DNA from 2 places in the Lactococcus sp. EKM203L genome. Region 2 is predicted to be linked to the other one. Evidence: riboswitches for the same ligand, from Rfam matches in the RefSeq annotation. Region 2 holds a riboswitch; the other holds the start of a gene.
What was found. Region 2 has a riboswitch for FMN ahead of HFD15_RS09580 (ECF transporter S component). Riboswitches for the same ligand answer to the same signal wherever they lie in the genome.
Positions count from the first base shown of each region.

Region 1: another riboswitch for FMN. It lies ahead of ribD (bifunctional diaminohydroxyphosphoribosylaminopyrimidine deaminase/5-amino-6-(5-phosphoribosylamino)uracil reductase RibD); the one in region 2 lies ahead of HFD15_RS09580 (ECF transporter S component).

Region 1 is NZ_JAALEQ010000003.1:123,796-126,977, reverse strand. Features, by position in the region: gene parC (DNA topoisomerase IV subunit A) at 1-146, shown strand, start outside; gene HFD15_RS06420 (magnesium transporter CorA family protein) at 172-1,077, opposite strand; FMN riboswitch at 1,248-1,364, shown strand; gene ribD (bifunctional diaminohydroxyphosphoribosylaminopyrimidine deaminase/5-amino-6-(5-phosphoribosylamino)uracil reductase RibD) at 1,546-2,634, shown strand; gene HFD15_RS06410 (riboflavin synthase) at 2,634-3,182, shown strand, end outside.
Region 2 is NZ_JAALEQ010000005.1:50,542-53,723, reverse strand. Features, by position in the region: gene HFD15_RS09595 (segregation/condensation protein A) at 1-252, shown strand, start outside; gene scpB (SMC-Scp complex subunit ScpB) at 245-811, shown strand; gene HFD15_RS09585 (pseudouridine synthase) at 798-1,517, shown strand; FMN riboswitch at 1,615-1,751, shown strand; gene HFD15_RS09580 (ECF transporter S component) at 1,866-2,486, shown strand; gene HFD15_RS09575 (ABC transporter ATP-binding protein) at 2,635-3,182, shown strand, end outside.

The DNA.
Region 1 (3,182 bases), on a different contig from region 2:
CTGATGAACAAGTATTAGAAGTTATCAGTGAGACTGGCAAGAAATACGATATCAATTTGTGCGATTTATCATTATCAGATCGAACAAGCAATGGACATCCAATTGCTGATGATCTTGAAAAAATTGCAAGCGTAAAAATAAAATAAAAAAAATCAGCTTTGGCTGATTTTTTTATTGTCTTCGACCAATAATATAACGAAAGAGTGCCGCATAAAGTAGCCAAAGAATAATACAAGCTCCAATAATCCAAACCCAAGCATCTTTTTGGTTAGTAAGTGGAAGTGGTACATTCATTCCAAAAAACCCGGTGATGACTGCTAATCCTGCCAAAAGTACAGAAACAATTGTCAAAGTTGTCATATTATCATTCAAATTATTATTGAGGACATTATTATAAGTTCCTGCTAATTGTTCAAGAATTTGAGCATTAAGTTGTGTCATACTGGCAAGCTGCTGTGCTTCGATAATTGCATCTTCAAGCTGCTCTTTTTCAGTTTCATTGAACTGTCTGTAAATACTTTTAGTTTTAAGTTGTTCAAGTAGTAAAGTATTTTGGTTGGCACTAGATACAATATACAGCATTCCCGTTTCAATATCAGAAAGGGCCAACAAATTTTTCTTTGTTGTTTTTTCACGCAACTTTTGATTAATTTCTTCTTTTGATTTATCAATTTGTTCTAAGTAAGGAAAGAAAGCCTCTGAAATCAAAAATAAACTGATGAAAAGAAGATGATAAACCGTTTCTGGTTCATTTTGAAAACAATATTTTTTAATTTGATTAATTAAATATTCATTTTCTGGATGATAAAGAGTAATTAATCGATTTTTTTGTGCTACAAAAGTAATGGGAACCGTCTTATAATGAACTTCTGAATTGAGTAAATCCAGACTATTGAAAATCAGTACAAAGTCTTGACTATCAGGGATGAACTCCGTGTGAGGACGTTCATTTTTATCTTCGGCATATTGAAGCGTTTCTAAGTCAATACCATAAGTAGCAAGTTCAGAAGTATTTCTAAGGTCTTCGACATTAAAAGAAAGCCAAGTGAGTTGAGGGTTTATTTTTATTTCTTGCATGATAAGATATCCTATGTTCTAATAGAGCCATTTTAGCAAAATTGTAATTTTTGAGCAAATAAATAGGCGAAAACTATTAATAACTAACTTGAGAAATTGCTATTTTAAAGAATACGTTTTTATTTCTTGACAATCTTTAAATTTAAATGCTATACTTTAGCTACAATTGAATAAATCTTCAGGGCAGGGTGTAATTCCCTACCGGCGGTATAGCCCGCGAGCTGCTTGCAGCATGATTCGGTGAAACTCCGAGGCCGACAGTATAGTCTGGATGAAAGAAGATAATAAAACCATAATACTCTAGTCAGTATTATGTCTATTTAGCCTAAAACTCTGGAGTGAATTTATATAATTCACTCCATTTTTGGTTTTTTGAGCTGCATTTTTGCTCGAAAAAAATAGAAAATTTATCAAAAGACCCTGAAATTTTATTTTAGGGTCTTATTTTTTATTAGAAAGGATGAATAGATGAAAAAAGACGAATACTACATGGATTTAGCAATTGTACTTGCAAAAAAAGGAGGTGGTAATGTCAACCCTAACCCTCAAGTAGGAGCCCTTATTGTCAAAGAAGGGAGAATTATTGGTCAAGGTTATCATGAAAAATATGGGGAAGCTCATGCGGAAATCAATGCTTTTAAGGATTGTAACGAATCTCCCGAAGGATCCACGCTTTATGTGACCTTAGAGCCTTGTGCGCATCAGGGAAAACAACCCCCTTGTTTTGAAGCGATTATAAAAAATAGAATTAAGCGTGTTGTTATCGGGCATTTAGACCCCAATCCCTTGGTTTCAGGAAAAGGAATTAAAGCAATGAAAGAAGCTGGAATTGAAGTTTCTATCAATGTCTTAGAAAAAGAATGTGAAGAATTAAATAAAATTTTCTTTTATTATGTTAGTCAAGGGCTTCCTTATGTCATGATGAAGTATGCAATGACTTTAGACGGAAAAATTGCGACATCAGCAGGTCAATCAAAATGGATTACAGGTGAAATTGCAAGACAGAAAGTACATCAAGACCGTTCACGTTTTATGGCAATTATGATTGGTGTTGAAACGCTTATTTTAGATGATCCACAACTCTCTGTCAGGTTGGAAAATGGAAAAAATCCGATAAGAATCATTTGTGATACTCATTTAAGAAGTCCTTTAGCTTCCAAGATTGTTTCCACAGCTACTGAAATTTCAACGATTATTGCTACAGCTGAGTCTGACCCCGAAAAACAAGCTCCCTTTCTTAAAGTGGGTTGTGAAATTATCTTAGTTTCTTGCCTAGAAGGAAGATTGAATTTGAAAGAATTGACCAAAAAGTTAGGAGAAAAGGGGATTGACAGTATCATCTTGGAAGGTGGAGGGACATTAAATGCTTCGGCATTAAAAGCAGGGATAGTCCAAAAAGTTCAAACTTACATGGCCCCTAAAATATTTGGTGGAAAAGAAGCACCAAGTCCAGTTGAAGGACATGGAATCGAGCAACCCAATCAAGCCTATCTCCTAGATAGGCCTCAAATAACCTATCTAGGAGAAGATATTTTATTAGAAAGTGAGCTTCTTTAATGTTTACAGGAATAATTGAAGAAATAGGGGAAGTGAGTCGCCTGCAAAAAAGAGAAAAATCCTTCAAAATTAGTATCCGTGCTTCCTTGATTTTAGAGGATATGAAACTTGGAGATTCTATTTCAACAAATGGTTTATGCCTGACCGTTTCTGAATTTAATCAAAAAGAATTTACGGCTGATATTATGCCTGAAAGTCTAAATCGTTCAAATCTTGGCACCTTAAATGTGGGTGCCAAAGTTAACTTAGAACGAGCGATGTCATTAAATGGCCGATTTGGTGGGCATATTGTGTCAGGGCATATTGATGGAGTTGGCCAGATTTTAGAAGTAAAAAAAGAAGAAAATGCCATCTGGTTTGAAATCAAAACGAGCTTAAATTTAATGAGATATATCGTCGAAAAAGGCTCAATTACGATTGATGGGATTAGTCTTACAGTTGCTCAGGTTAAGTCGAAATCTTTTAGTGTTTCCATTATTCCACATACGCTCAAAGAGACGATAATTGCAGATAAAAAAGTGGGTGATACTGTTAATTTAGAAAATGAT
Region 2 (3,182 bases):
TTTCAAGACGAGAACACAAAAATAGCAGCTGAGAAATTTACAATCGCTGATAAGATTTTAGAGTTAAGTACTAGATTTACAGAACAAAAAATATGTAAATTTTCAGATTTGTTTTCTAACTCTACTAATAAAGATGAACTCGTCACCACTTTTATGGCTCTTTTAGAATTAATCAAAAATCAACAGATTTCTTTTTCTCAAGGAGAGCTTTTTGGAGAAATTATTTTAGAAAGAAAAGAAACTAGTGAATAAGACAGCAAGTTGTGAACTCTTACTTTTTGTATCTGGCGAAGCTGGTTTAACTTTGGCAGAATTGTCAGCATTGACAGAAATGTCTAAACAAGCTTGTCAGCAACAAATTGATTACTTAAAAGAAAAATATCATTCTGATGAAGAATCTGCTTTGACGATTATTGAAACTGCAGGTAAATATCGTATGGCTACAAAAGAAGAGTTTGCAGAAATTCTTAAAAACTATGCCAAAACTCCTCTTAATCAATCTTTGTCAAAATCAGCTCTTGAAGTTTTATCAATTATTGCTTATAAGCAACCTTTAACTCGACTCGAAATCGATCAGCTCCGCGGAGTGAATTCCTCAGGTGTTCTCTCAACACTTCGTGCTTTTGATTTGGTTGAAAAGGTCGGGCAAGTTGAAGCACCAGGACGTCCAAGTCTTTATGCAACAACTGATTTTTTCTTAGACTATATTGGGATTAATCATTTAGATGAATTACCTGAAATAGATGAGTCAAGATTTATCGCAGAAGAACAAACCTTATTTAACGAAAGTGAAGAAAATGAGAATCAATAAATATTTGGCCCATGCAGGTGTGGCAAGCAGACGTAAAGCAGAAGAACTAATTTTAGCGGGAAAAGTAACGGTAAATAATGTTCCAATGACAAACTTGGGTTATCAAGTTTCAACTGGAGATATCGTTGAAGTTAATGGAGTAGCAGTTTATAACGAAGAACCCGTTTATTATCTTCTAAATAAACCAAGAGGCTATATTTCTTCAGTTAGCGATGACAAAGGACGTCAAACGGTAATGGATTTAATGCCTCAAGTTAAAGAACGGATTTACCCTGTGGGACGTTTGGACTGGGACACAAGCGGTTTGCTTTTGCTTACAAACGACGGTGAGTTTACGAATATGATGACTCACCCACGTCATGGCGTTGATAAGGTCTATGTTGCTAAGGTAGAAGGCCAAGCGAACAAAGAAAACTTGCGTCCTTTAACTTTAGGTATGACTATTGAAGGTAAAAAAGTTAGTCCCGCCCGTTATGAGATTATCAAACAAGAGAAAACAAAAAATCATTCGATTGTTAGTTTAACTATCCATGAAGGACAAAATCATCAAGTTAAAAAAATGTTTGCGGCTGCAGGACTTCCAGTACAAAAATTGAGTCGTATTCAATATGGAACTCTTACATTGGATGGACTTCCAACAGGACAATTTCGTCGTTTGAGTAAAAAAGAAGTTTCTCAATTGATTAATGCAGCCCAAGGAAATTAAGTGATTATTATAAAAGACAATTCTGGTAAAGAGTTGTTTTTTTATTTCTTAAGCAAATCTTATTCTTGATAAGCAAACTATTTTTGTGCTATAATAAAAATATCTTCAGGGCACCGTGTAATTCGGGACCGGCGGTAAATAGGGCTTTGACCTTATGACTCCGCGATTCGCTACGGCGATTGAAGCAGTGAGAATCTGCTAGCGACAGTAAAGTCTGGATGGAAGAAGATGAACAATTTTTGTAGTGTAATCAACTTCGGTTGGATTACTGTTTTTAGCCAAACCAAAAATGTCTATCAACTTCCTCGAAATTTGAAGAATTATTTTCTCATATTTGGAGGTTTTTTTATGTCTAAAACACGTCGGATGGTGTTAATTGCCATGCTTGCTGCATTATCAACAATCTTATTATTGCCGATTTTGCAGTTTCCGCTATTGCCTGGAATTGATTTTATGAAAGTTGAACTCTCAATCATTCCAGTACTTATTGGAGTCTTTACTTTGGGATTGGGTGATGGATTTATAATCCTCTTTATTCGCTCTATCTTATGGTATCTCCTATTTAATCAAGGGCCATCAACTTGGATTGGTGTGCCGATGAACTTCATTGCTTTGGGAATCTTCATGGCAATTGTTTGGTTCTTTACAAAGAAAAAATTCTCAATCAAAAACTATACAGTTGGTGTGGTTTTAGCAGCCATCGCATCAGTTCTTGTGATGATGGTATTGAATGTTTTCTACGCACTCCCTCTCTATCGTTTAGCTGCTGGCTTCGATGTTGATAAGATTTTTGTTGGAGCAACTCATCTTTTTAATATGGGTTCTCTATCAGTTACTTTGAATCCAACTTATCTTTTAACAGTAGTTTTACCTTTTAATGCTTTGCAGTACATCATCTTTGCTCTGGTATTTGGATTGATTGTTGCAGTGTTCAAGAAAAACAAAGTCGTAAAATTTTATAATGCTTAATAAAAAAAGAAATTTCATTGATTTGAAGTTTCTTTTTTTATTTAAATAGTAAATAAGTGGGAATCTCAATTCATATAGTCTGTTTTAAACGCTTTCTTTATGGTATACTAATATTTAGAATATTATAAAATAAAATGGAATAGACTGTATGAAAATTTTTAAAGATTTATGGTGGTTTTTTAAGGCAGAGAGAAAAGGTTATGGCGTTGGTCTATTAGCCCTTTTTATTGTTTCGTTAACTCACTTGATTCCGCCTTTAATTATCGGAAAAATTATTGACCATATTGTTAAGCGTAACCTGACTTTACCCTTAATTTTGAGTTTTTCTGGTATTTTATTGATCACTGCACTCGTTGAATATGGCTTTCGTTTTCTTTGGTCTACAAATATTTGGGGTGAAGCCTTTAAACTGGAAAAAATAATCCGTAGTCGGCTTTTTAGGCATTTTTTAAGAATGGATACCCTTTTTTATCAGAGAAATCGGACTGGCGATTTGATGGCTCATGCGACAAATGACCTACAAGCGATACAGAGTGTTGCTGGACTTGGTGTTTTGACTTGGGCAGATTCTTTAATGACGGGCGGGATGACAATCATTGCTATGCTCTTATTTATCGACTGGCGTTTGACAATTATTGCTGTCCTTCCTTTGCCTTTACTCGCGCTAGTATCTAAAGTTTTAGGGGATAAAATTCA